DNA from 4 places in the Rhodoferax sp. GW821-FHT02C08 genome. Region 4 is predicted to be linked to each of the others. Evidence: predicted binding sites of a transcription regulator. Region 4 holds the regulator's gene; each other region holds the start of a gene.
What was found. Region 4 encodes sigma-54, which starts transcription at its own class of promoters, with help from an activator protein. Its sites were predicted from a motif close to TGGCANGNAANCTGCTTT; they were not measured.

Region 1: the regulator sigma-54 is predicted to act here: its motif matches at 1,370-1,387, upstream of hydA (dihydropyrimidinase).
Region 2: the regulator sigma-54 is predicted to act here: its motif matches at 1,969-1,986, upstream of AC07VY_RS03315 (pilin).
Region 3: the regulator sigma-54 is predicted to act here: its motif matches at 1,072-1,089, upstream of pepA (flocculation-associated PEP-CTERM protein PepA).

Annotation. Positions count from the first base shown of each region.
Region 1 is NZ_JBWKVR010000002.1:132,710-135,832, reverse strand. Features, by position in the region: gene hydA (dihydropyrimidinase) at 1-1,322, opposite strand, end outside; gene preA (NAD-dependent dihydropyrimidine dehydrogenase subunit PreA) at 1,525-2,832, opposite strand; gene AC07VY_RS02855 (NAD(P)-dependent oxidoreductase) at 2,825-3,123, opposite strand, start outside.
Region 2 is NZ_JBWKVR010000002.1:229,605-232,727, forward strand. Features, by position in the region: gene AC07VY_RS03310 (PglL family O-oligosaccharyltransferase) at 1-1,283, opposite strand, end outside; gene AC07VY_RS03315 (pilin) at 1,503-1,931, opposite strand; gene AC07VY_RS03320 (3',5'-cyclic-nucleotide phosphodiesterase) at 2,124-2,912, opposite strand; gene AC07VY_RS03325 (FHA domain-containing protein) at 3,029-3,123, opposite strand, start outside.
Region 3 is NZ_JBWKVR010000009.1:96,937-100,059, reverse strand. Features, by position in the region: gene AC07VY_RS13165 (hypothetical protein) at 1-962, shown strand, start outside; gene pepA (flocculation-associated PEP-CTERM protein PepA) at 1,154-2,020, shown strand; gene AC07VY_RS13155 (hypothetical protein) at 2,124-3,123, opposite strand, start outside.
Region 4 is NZ_JBWKVR010000023.1:47,424-50,546, reverse strand. Features, by position in the region: gene lptB (LPS export ABC transporter ATP-binding protein) at 1-602, shown strand, start outside; gene AC07VY_RS21940 (RNA polymerase factor sigma-54) at 610-2,187, shown strand; gene AC07VY_RS21935 (THUMP domain-containing class I SAM-dependent RNA methyltransferase) at 2,294-3,123, shown strand, end outside.

The DNA.
Region 1 (3,123 bases), on a different contig from region 4:
TTGGCATAGACCACCTTGCCCTGGCTCAGCGTGTGGCTGGGCACGCCGGTCACGGTACGGCCTTCGAAGATGTTGAAGTCGCCCAGCGACTTTTGCGTCTTGACGGACAGGGTCTTGGTGCCCGCTGGGTCCCACACCACCAGGTCGGCATCGGCGCCGGCCACCACGCAGCCTTTGCGCGGGTAGATGTTGAACAGCTTGGCGGCGTTGGCCGAGGTAATGGCGACGAACTCGCTGGGCGTGAGGCGGCCGCTGTTCACGCCTTCGTCCCAGATCACGGCCAGGCGTTCTTCCACGCCACCGCAGCCGTTCGGGATCTTGCTGAAGTCGTCCTTGCCGGCGGCCTTTTGCGCGGCGCAGAAGGTGCAATGGTCGGTCGCGGTGGTGTGCAGATGGCCGGCCTGCAGGCCGTGCCACAGCGCGTCCTGGTTGGTCTTGTTGCGGAACGGCGGGCTCATCACATGGCCGGCGGCATAGGCAAAGTCCGGGTTGCGGTACACGCTGTCGTCCACCGTCAAGTGGCCTGCTAGCACCTCGCCGTACACGCGCTGGCCGGCGGCGCGGGCGCGGGCAATGGCCTCGGCCGATTCGGCACACGACACATGCACCACGTAGATCGGCACGTTCAGCACATTGGCGATGGCGATGGCGCGCTGCGCGGCCTCGGCCTCTACCGCGGGCGGGCGCGACAACGGGTGGCCTTCGGGGCCGAGGATGCCCTTGGCCTTCATGTCGGCTTGCAGCAGGTACACCAGCTCGCCGTTCTCGGCGTGCACCGTGGGCATGGCGCCGAGTTCCAGCGCGCGCTTGAAGCTGTTCACCAGGGTTTCGTCGTCGCACATGATGGCGTTTTTATAGGCCATGAAGTGCTTGAAGCTGTTCACGCCCTCGTCCTGCACCAGGGTACCCATGTCGCGGTGCACGCTCTCGTCCCACCAGGTCACGGCAACGTGGAAGCTGTAGTCGGCGGCGGACTTTTCGGCCCATTCGCGCCAGGTGCGGTAGGCGTCCATCAGCGGCTGCTTCGGGCTGGGGATGACGAAGTCGATGATGCTGGTGGTGCCGCCGGCCAGGCCGGCCGCCGTGCCGCTGTAGAAGTCGTCCATGGTCACCGTGCCCATGAACGGCAGCTGCATATGCGTGTGCGGGTCGATGCCGCCGGGCATAACGTATTGGCCGCCGGCATCCACCACCTGGGCGCCTGCGGGTGCTGCCAGGTTGTCGCCGACTTCAGCGATCTTGCCGTCGATACACAAGACATCGGCGCGGAATGCGCGGTCGGCGTTAACTACCGTGCCGCCTCGGATCAAAACACTGGTCATGGTTGCTCCTAAATTAGTAGCTGGTGGCGCAGTTATTGTCTGCGCTACAAGCATATTTAATGCCTATTTTGTTGGACCTCAACCTACCATCTACCCCGTTCGCCCTGAGCTTGTCGAAGGAGCCTGCCCTGAGCCTGTCGAAGGGCCTGCTCAAGCGTAAAAGGGCTTCGACAAGCTCAGCCCGAACGGGGGAGAGCCTTGGTTAAGCGGCGGTGCGCATCGGGTTATTGGCGTGCGTCGTCCAATCCGCATGTTTATCGCTCACGATGAGGCCAGTGCGCAAGTCTTTTTCGCCGGGCTTCAAATCGCGCAGCGAAATGGTGTTGGGCACCGGGCAGACGGTGACGCAGAGGTTGCAGCCCACGCATTCGTCTTCCATCACCTCGAAGTGGCGCACGCCGTCTTTCATCTTGGTGATGGCCTGGTGCGAGGTGTCTTCGCAGGCGATGTGGCAGCGGCCGCAGGAGATGCACGAGTCCTGGTTGATGACGGCCTTGCTGACGTGGTTCAGGTTCAGGTTCTTCCACTCCTTGACCGTGGGCAGGGCCGCACCGCGGAAATCGTCCAGGCTCTTGAAGCCCTTGCTGTCCATGTAGTCCGACAGGCCCGAGGCCATCTCCTGCACGATCTTGAAGCCGAACACCATGGCTGCGGTGCAGACCTGCACCGTGCCGGCACCCAGGGCGATGAAGTCCAGTGCGTCGCGCCAGTTGCCCACGCCGCCGATGCCGCTGATCGGCAGGCCGCGGGTTTCGGCGTCGCGGCCGATCTCGGCCACCATGTTCAGTGCGATGGGTTTGACCGCCGGGCCGCAGTAGCCGCCGTGCGAACCCAGGCCACCGGTGGTGGGCGACATCATCAATGTGTCCGGGTCCACGCCGATGATGGAGTTGATGGTGTTGATCAGCGACACCGCGTCGGCACCGCCGCGTTTGGCGGCGCGGGCGGGCATGCGGATGTCGGTGATGTTGGGCGTGAGCTTCACGATGACCGGCAGCTTGCTGTACTGCTTGCACCAGGCGGTGACCATCTCGATGTACTCGGGCACCTGGCCCACGGCAGCGCCCATGCCGCGCTCGCTCATGCCGTGCGGGCAGCCGAAGTTCAGTTCGATGGCGTCGGCGCCGGTGTCTTCGACGCGCGGCAGGATGGCTTTCCACGACGATTCCACGCAGGGCACCATCAGCGAGACGATCATTGCGCGGTCGGGCCAGTTGCGCTTGACCTCGGTGATCTCGCGCAGGTTCAGCTCCAGGTCGCGGTCGGTGATCAACTCGATATTGTTGAAGCCCAGCATGCGCCGGTCGTTTGACAGCAGGGCGCCATAGCGCGGGCCGTTGACGTTGACGACCGGCGGGCCGGCTTCGCCCAGCGTCTTCCAGACCACGCCGCCCCAGCCGGCTTCGAAAGCGCGGTTCACGTTGTAGGCCTTGTCGGTGGGTGGCGCGGAGGCCAGCCAGAAGGGGTTGGGCGTCTTCACGCCGGCGAAGGTGGTGGACAGATCAGCCATGGTTCAATTCCTTGTGCATGCTTTCAGCGGCGCGTTTGCCGTGCTCTACGGCTTCTACGGTCAGGTCGCGGCCGCCGGCGCGACAGTCGCCACCGGCCCATACGCCCTGCAGGTTGGTCTTGCCGTCTTCGGCGGTCACGATGCGGCCGCCTTGCAGGGTCAAGCCAGTGGCTTGCAGCGGGCTGTCGTCCAGCTTCTGACCGATGGCCTTGAACACCATGTCGGCACCCAGCACCAGCTCCTTGCCGGTGGCCTGCAGCTTGCCGTCCACCAGGGTTTGCTCGGCAAAGC
Region 2 (3,123 bases), on a different contig from region 4:
TTCAAGATAAGCACGTCTGGCGGACCGCCCGGCGGCTGGCGACCAATATGGGCTGCATCCAACTTGAGCCTGCGCATGCTGGCATCCACATTGAAATAATCACGCACGATGAGCCCCAGCACAATGCAGGCACCACATAACAGCCCCAGTAGCACCCACTTGCCGCAACTCCACACAACGCGGCGACGCGACCGCTGATTCAGCATGCCCATGACCAACCCGGTTGGCAGCAAAAAATAGGCATGGTGCAAAGGCAATTCAACCATAGCATGCAAACCGATGACCGCCACAAAGAGCACTAAAACTGCATCTTCAAGGTTGGACACTCGCAACAAAGTGCGAGTGAACCACACCACAATGGACAAGGACACCAGCACGCCGATAGGAATACCGCACCACAGTACCAAGTCCAAAAACAAGTTGTGCGAATGCATAAAGAAGGAAGCTAGGCTGGCGTGGTTCTGGGCAACTGCCAGCTGTGCCACAACCAGCTGGTTCCAACCATAGCCCCACCAGAGTTGGTGCCGGATCGCATCCAAAAACAAGATGTAAGCTTCCAGACGTAACTGGGAGGACTCCCCCCCCAAAGTAGCCGACCGAATCTGTATACCCAACCCCATCCAATCACTCAAAGTCTGCAGCGACAAGGAGCACGCCACAAAGTACAGCAGCAATAACATGGCAACCCAGGGAGCCCGAGCAGGCAGCCAGCCCCTCCACATCCAGGCTGCACAAGTCAAGGCAAACAAAGCAATCGACGCAATCCGCGACTGCGTCAAGGCAATACCAAACAACAGAAAAACGGCAGCAAAAGCTACAACCCTTCCACGGATTTTTTGTCGCGCCATTCCCCAGACACAAGCCAACAAGCCCCACAACAGCAGGGTCGCCAACTGGTTGGGTTGCCCCAAATTGGCAGACGGTCTGCCGGGAGAAAACTGCTCTGCCCATATTTGCATGACCTCAGTGAAATCGCCCAACTCCAACCACTCACGCAGCTGCAAACCCACTGACACGAAGGCCGCAATACCAATGGCAAAAAACAGACCATCTGCCGCCCGCCCAGGCGTCGCGGACTCCCAGCGCGCTCCTACTAAGAGTGCTAAAAGCAAGCCAAGCACAAATAGCGTACTCACCCAGACCTGACCACTGAAAAATAGGATGCCTGTTGCGTACTGCAGTAATGGCGTCAACGCCAATAGCGCAATCAGGGTTGTGAAGGCATGCCATTGCACAGCCTCCCGAAATCTCACGACGACAGCAACGGAGGCCAGTGCCAGCATGGCTGCCACCCAGGCATCGGTATGGAATGTAGGCCAGGGATAGTAGTGGTTGGGCAGCAACCATCCCAACGCCAGTAACGGCACCCATAGGCTAAGCCATAGCGGTGGAAGAGGATCTTTAGCAATCAATGGTTTCAGAACCTAGAAGTTCAGCCAGATATATAAGGTTTGTACGGCCCATAAAAAAAGCCCCCGAAGGGGCTTTAGATGCCATGGATTTTACTGGCAGCTGGCAGGGCGGTACTTGGTAGCAATGGAACCACCGCAAACCCAGGTAACCTGGCTGGTCGTGGCATCCACCGTTCCCGTCAAAGTAATAGTCGAACCGCTGATCTTCGCTTCACCTTGCGCCGTAGCAGTAATTAAGCCTGTGGTGGTAGCAGAAGACGTGTAACCCACCGACTGCACATACTTAGATGACTGGCTAGAAATTGAAAAACTAGCAGTTGTAGGCATGCCCCCGTTCACCTGGGCCATCTCCGAAACGGCAGTACGACCGGATGATGCAGCCAAAATAACTTCCGAAACCTTCGCACGCACAGTGTAGTCCTGGTATGCAGGCAACGCCACAGCAGCCAAAATACCAATGATCGCCACAACGATCATCAGTTCGATAAGGGTGAAACCTTGTTGGATTGAACGCTTCATCAAAAGCTCCTAAAAGAAAGTGTTGAGACAGTCATACCCAGCACATAGCGTGCCAGAGGAATATGTCACGGATTGCAGCCAACCATGCTTGTTTTGGTCAAAAAAGCGCCCAATCACTGACAGCAATGTCACTTCATTACAACCTCACAGCAGGAATGACATTTTTGGCAAGAGTGTCCCAGCTTTGTAAATCTAGACCGCAAACACCTGTCCCGCCTGCAGCCAGCGGATGTCATGCGGAATATTCTGGCCTACGGGCAGCACGGCTTCGAACTGGGCAATCTCGTCCATGATGAGCTCGGTCTCGAAGGGCTTGGTATGGGTGATGTAGATCGGGAAGCGCTGCGTGCCTATGCCCTTTAGCTCCTCCGCCAGGGTCTCGGGGGACAAATGCAGGCTACGACGGGCCAGATCTTTTTCACGGTTGCTGAACGCAGTTTCAATCACCAGAGCGGCTACATCCAGCTGCGCCAAGCGCAGCCAGAATGCGGGGTTGCGCTCCGTGTCGCCTGTGAATACCCAGCTTGGCCCATCCGCGGATACGGCGTAACCCACGGCGGGCACAGAATGTACGGCAGGCAAGGCCTCAATACGCTTGTCACGAACATGCACTATCTGGCCCAGGCTGATTTCGTTGAAACGGATAAATGGCTCAGCCACTGAGGGAATCACGCTGAAGTCCGGCCAAATCACGTTATTGAAAATATGCGCTTTGAGCGCGGCAATGGTGCCAGCCAGCGCATAAATCTGAAATGGTCCGGTTCGCTGAGAAGCCACAGCGTCCACCATCAAGGGCAGCGCTGCAACGTGGTCCAAGTGGGAGTGGGTCAGGAAGATATGGTTGACTGCACACATTTCATCCAATGTGAGATCGCCAACGCCGGTACCGGCATCAATCAAGACATCAGAATCAACCAAAAAGGACGTGGTTCTGCAGTCTTTGGCAATGGCTCCAGAGCATCCCAGCACACGGACCTTCATGACCAGACCCTTTGATTCATTTTGAAAATGGGCCGCGCCATCCCATCGGTGTCAGCTACGGAAGTAGGCTTCTTGAAGCAGCGCGGTGCCCATGCTTCAACCAGACACCGGTTTTGTCAAGGCTGCACAAACTGCATTTGTGTGCCAGCCAACTGCAAGAGATCGCCATTTTTCAGCGCCACCGGCGTGGCCCCTATCGCACTGCCATTGA
Region 3 (3,123 bases), on a different contig from region 4:
GTCTTGATGAGAGCGTCAACAGCTTGCGTGAGGCTTATATAAGCTGGCAGTCGGATGACGGAGGGGTAATCGCAGAAGCTGGGCGCATTAATTTGCGCTATGGGCCTAGCTATGGCTACAACCCAACAGATTTTTTCCGCGATGGTAGCTTGCGTGCGGTAACCACTGCTGATCCTTTCGCTCTGCGAGAGAATCGGCTGGGCACTGTCATGCTGAGGGCGCAAAGCCTATGGGCTGGCGGCTCTTTGTCTGTTGCATTTGCTCCCAAGATGGCAGACAACCCTAATCAGGACACCTGGAGCCTAGACCTTGGGTCTACCAATAATCGGGATAGGGCTTTAGTGGTGCTCGGGAGTCAATTTTCTCAGCGGGTAAGTAGTCAATTCTTCGTCTATAAGCAAGATGGTCTTTCGTCTGCTCTGGGGGCTAATTTGACAGCTTTGTTGTCGGACGCTGCCGTGGCGCATTTGGAGTGGTCGCGCAGTAAGGAGTCTGATTTATTGAGCCGTGTTGCGGGTCTGCCAACCAGTACTTCAACACGTAACCGATTTGCGGGTGGGGCAACTTACACCACGTTGAGTAAGTTGTCCGTAACCGCCGAATATGAATATAACGGCTTCGCACCGGACAAGCCTGACTGGTCTGCACCAGGAATGGGGGGAGCTTTGGCTCAACAAGCCTATCTAAGCGAATCTTTGCGATTGCAAGAACTTGCTTCTCGTCAAGCCTACTTGGTGTATGTAACGCAAAAGGGCCTTTTTCTCAAGGACTTGGATTTGACAGCTTACCTGCGGGTCAACATGGGCGATAGCAGCCGGCTTGCTTGGCTGGAATTGCGACACCATTGGGCTAAGTTTGATTTGACGTTTCAATTGCAGCAGAACATGGGGCGTACAGGTAGTGACTTCGGAAGTCTGCCGGACCGTCGAGCCATGCAGGTCTTGGGCACTTACTTTTTCTAACTTCTGCGACTTGAGCTAATGAGGCGCCCTGTCGAGAAATCTTACACATCGATGTTGAAAAACTGAATTTTGTTTTATAAGTCATTGATTTTTATGGATTTTTTGTGATTGGCATACTGCGTGCTTTAAGTAATCAACGGTCGATTCCGCAGTGGACCAGACTGTTTAACTTTCACTCTAAGGGGTACATCATGAAATTTTCAATGCCAAAAGTCTCCGCTGCAGCAATGGCGGCTGGTGTTGTGCTCGCATTGAGCGCAGGTTCTGCGTCTGCGGTCCCAACATTCACTATCGATAGCAGCGCGATCATTGGCGGTGCAACTGCGTTGAAAACTGGCGACAAGTTTTCTGGCACGTCGTCGGAACTTCTGCACACCACCGCAACTGGTCACACCGGTTCCGGTTGGCTGCAAGTTAGCACGCTGGATTTGCTGGGTTCGCCAGTAAAAGGTTTTGGTAGCGTGCTCGGCTCCTACGGTTTGTATGTGACTTTTGATCTGGTTGATACTTATGTGGGTGGCGGGAGTGGTGTAAATACTCCGAACAGCGTTAACCAGTTGACCCTGCTGAACTTCAAGGTATGGGCTGATCCATCGAACAACAACTCGTTCACTGCAGCAAGCGCCGCTGGAACTGGTACTGAAGCAAGCGTTTCCGGTACTGGTGACGACATCCTGTTGGGCTATGGTTCTTTATTGAACGGCGTGACCGGTTTTAACAGCTTGGGTGGTGCATATGTCAATGCTGTTAATACCTTTGCTCTGTGCACGGGTGCTGGCACCGCAGAAATTGGCGCAACCGCGATACCTTCTGCAGATTGCACCAGCGGAACTGGCAAGAGTTTCTTTGTTGATCCTGATCCGTTTTACACATTTGCTTTCACGGAGATGAATAACACGACTCAGGGCCTTACAAGCAATGGCAATTTGGTTGCTATTACTCAAGCTACAGGTGCTGTTGACTTCAACAGCGTGCCTGAGCCAGGCTCCCTGGCATTGTTTGGTGTAGGTTTGGCTGGTTTGGCTGCATCCGCAAGCCGCCGCAAGTCTGCCAAGTAAGGTAAATGTCTTCTATTCAAATTTGAATCAAGTTTGAACTAAATTAAAAGCGAGGTTTTACCTCGCTTTTTTTTGCCTACTATATAGGGAAATACATATATTTCTAAGTTGGCGTAGAGAGGGGGGATTTTATTAAATCTCTTCTGATGTATTGAGTGAGAGGTAATCTTGATGTTCTGATGCTGGGCGCACTGGCCCGTCCCATGCGAAACACCATGATTGGTAAACTTTCAGGAGCGATTTCTCTCCAACCAGAAACCAGTGTTGATCTAAGCTTATCGGATGCGCCTTGGCCAGAGTTATTAGGAAGTGCCAACATGGCTGAGGCAGCCAATGGTTGCATGGCCATTCCCAATTGTGTTGCTCTTAACCATATACGTTCCAAGGCTGCACCTACGGAGATGGCACCTTTTTCTATTCCTATCGTTGTAGTCAGCAGACCCAGCGCAGGGGCTTGCCAGCAAGGTAAGAGGCCAGCCCTTAATCCGATAATGTGATGCGCGCCAAAGAAACTTAATGACCGCATTAAATTCCAGCTTCGTAGAGCCTTAAAAATTGGTCGCATGGGACTTTCAATACTTAGTGCGCCTGGCGGGAGTAAATTTTCTGCTGTTTCGCTCCACTTTAGGTCAAAGCGAATAGATGAAAAAAGATCCTCATGCAATGATTTTTGCAAAAATCTTTCGCTCTCAGCACGCCAAATAAGCTGAAGCGCTTTTTTTCGTTGCATGCCTGTCAACCATATTAGCTGTACTCCATCAATGCTGGCGGCTGCATCATTTAAAGAATTGACTTGATGGTCATTAAGCTTTGAACCTCGATACATTCGCCGATTGGTATGCCTATGGGGAATTGCGTCTGCAAGTTCGTCGATAATAGATTCGGTAATGTTATGAAATTGTAATTCTGCAAATGGGTTTGAGCTGTTGTGCTTGTAGAGCCAGGTGATGTCGCTGCTCAGGCCAAGTGCAAGAGCTTGTATTCGCATGTTTTCTATTACGGCGCCAATAGATACAAGGCCCAGCGTCAAACGAATGGGCTCAACTGTTGCAGCAAACGCAAGTGAGGGCCACAATCGGATAGCGGAGTCTAAGATTTCCATC
Region 4 (3,123 bases):
ACATGATCGTGGGCCTGGTGCGGGCCGATGGCGGGCATATTTCCATCGACGGCCAGTCGGTGGAGCACATGCCCATCCACCGGCGTTCGCGCCTGGGCCTGAGCTATCTGCCCCAGGAAGCCTCGATTTTCCGCAAGCTCACGGTGGAAGAAAATGTGCGCGCCGTGCTGGAATTGCAGCACGACAAGGCCGGCAAGTCCCTCACCCGCGCCGAGATCGAAAAGCGCCTGACGGCGTTGCTGCAGGATTTGCGGGTGGAGCATTTGCGCGATTCGTCGGCCATGGCCCTGTCTGGTGGCGAGCGCCGCCGCGTGGAAATCGCCCGTGCCCTGGCCACCCAGCCGCGTTTCATTTTGCTGGACGAGCCTTTTGCCGGTATCGACCCGATTGCGGTGATCGAGATCCAGCGCATCATCGGCTTCCTGAAGTCGCGTGGCATCGGCGTGCTGATCACCGACCACAATGTGCGCGAAACGCTGGGCATTTGCGACCACGCCTACATCATCAGCGACGGCAATGTGCTGGCCGAGGGCACGCCGTCCGAGATCGTGGACAACGCCGATGTGCGTCGCGTCTACCTCGGCGAACATTTCAAGATGTGATGCTCCGATGAAGCAAGGCTTATCCCTACGCGTTTCACAGCATCTGGCGCTGACGCCCCAGCTGCAGCAGTCCATCCGCCTGCTGCAACTGTCCACCCTGGAACTGAGCCAGGAAGTGGACCAGATGCTGGACGACAACCCGTTTCTGGAACGCAATATGGACGAGGCTGCACGTGAGGAGTTCGGCTTGGCCCAGTCCGACACGCCGGTCAGCACAGGGGAGCGCGAGGCTGAAATTGCTACAAGTTCTGTAGCTGAATACGCAAGTGAATCCAGCGTAGAAGCCCCAAATGATGCCGAATCCCCTTTAACCGGCGGTGACGACACCAGCTGGGATGGCGATGGCACTTCCGAGATCAAACCCGACGACAGCGAATGGGGCGGCGATGCCCCGGCGCGCCAGAACAACCTGGGTGAAGACGGCGAGATGGACGCCACCGAGCTGGCCCGCAACCAGGAGTCGCTGACCAGCTTTCTGCACCGCCAGGCCCTGGCCCTGCGGCTGGGTGAGGTGGACCAGGCAGCGCTGCGCTTTTTGATCGAATCGCTGAATGACGACGGCTACCTGGAAGACGATTTCGAAACCCTGGCGCGTGGTCTGGCGGGCGACGACGCCGAGGCCGTGGAAGAGCTGGTACACCGCTTTACCGTGGCCCTGAGCCTGCTGCAAAGCCTGGAGCCGGCGGGCGTGGGCGCGCGGCATCTGGGTGAATGCCTGTTGCTGCAGCTGGAGGGTTTGCAGCCCGTGCTGGGCGATGACCCGGCGCGCAAGGTGGCCATGCGCATCTGCCGCCAGTCCATGGACCTGCTGGCCCGGCGCGATGTGAAGCGCCTGGCCCAGTTGTGCCGCGCCACCGAGACCGATATCAAGGCTGCCATGGCGCTGATCGCCCGGCTGGAGCCCAAGCCGGGGCGGCGCTTTGTCGATGTGGAGCGCAACATCGTGGTGCCCGACGTGATCGTGGTCAAGGTCGGGCGTGGCGCCCAGGCCCGCTTCCGGGTGCAGCTGAATGCCGAGGTCATGCCGCGCCTGCGCGTGCACGATATCTATGCCAATGCGCTGCGCCAGCACAAGGGCGGCGGCAAGGATTCGTCGAACAACGCCGCGCTGCAGCAGCGTCTGCAGGAGGCGCGCTGGTTCATCAAGAACATCCAGCAGCGCTTCGACACGATTTTGCGGGTCAGCAACGCCATCGTGGAACGGCAGAAGAACTTCTTCAGCCACGGCGCGCTGGCCATGCGTCCTCTGGTGCTGCGCGAGATCGCCGACGAGTTGGGACTGCACGAGTCCACCATCAGCCGCGTGACCACCGCCAAATACATGGCCACGCCCTACGGCACCTTCGAGCTGAAGTATTTCTTCGGCTCGTCCCTGGGGACGGAGACCGGCGGCAATGCGTCCAGCACCGCGGTGCGCGCGCTGATCAAGCAGTTTGTCTCGTCCGAAGACCCAAAGAAGCCGCTCAGCGACAGCCAGCTGTCCGACATGCTGAAAGAGCAGGGCATTGAATGCGCGCGTCGCACCGTGGCCAAGTACCGCGAAGCGCTGCGCATAGCCCCCACGAACCTGCGCAAAGCGCTGTAGAACATGCTCTCCCCCAGGCCGCGTGCACGGTATGCCGCAGCTGGAGGAAAGAGCTTCGCCCCCGCTTGCCCCAGGCTGCGTAGCGTGACACCATGGAAATAACGATATGAACCAACTCCAATTATTTTTACCCTGCGCCGCCGGCGTGGAAGAGCTGCTGGCCGAAGAGGTGCATGGCATTACCGGCCTGCAGGGCGAAGACCTGCGGGTGATGCGGGGCGGCACGCTGGTGCGCTCCTCCTGGCGCGACGCGATGCGGCTGAACCTGCACAGCCGCCTGGCGCAGCGCGTGCTGATCGAGCTGTCCAACACCGAATACCGCAGCGAAAAAGACCTGTACGAAGCCGCCAGCAACGTGGCCTGGGAGATCTGGTTCACGCCCAAGCAAAGCTTCAAGATCGAGGTCACGGCCCAGCACAGCCCGCTCAATTCGCTGAACTTCGCTGCGTTGAAGGTGAAGGACGCGGTGGCCGACCGCTTCCGCTTCAAGACCGGCGTGCGCCCCGACGTGAATGTGCAGTGGCCCGATGTGCGCATCTACCTGCACCTGACCACCGAGCGCGCCACCATCTACATTGACACCTCGGGCGACGCGCTGTTCAAACGTGGCTGGCGTGAAGACAAGGGCGATGCGCCGTTGAAGGAAACCCTGGCCGCCGCCATGATCGCCGCCAGCGGCTGGGATGGCACCACGCCCCTGTACGACCCCTGCTGCGGCAGCGGCACCATTGCCATCGAGGCCGCGCAGATCGCCTGCAATATTGCGCCCGGCAGCCTGCGCCGCTTTGGCTTTGAGAAGCTGTTGCCCTTCCAGCCCCATGTGTGGAGCGCCATCCAGGAGCAGGCCCACGCCGCCGAGCACGAGCCCGAGACGCAGATCTTCGGTAGCGATGTGGCCTTCCGTATGGTCGATTTCGCCACCCGCAACGCCGAGCG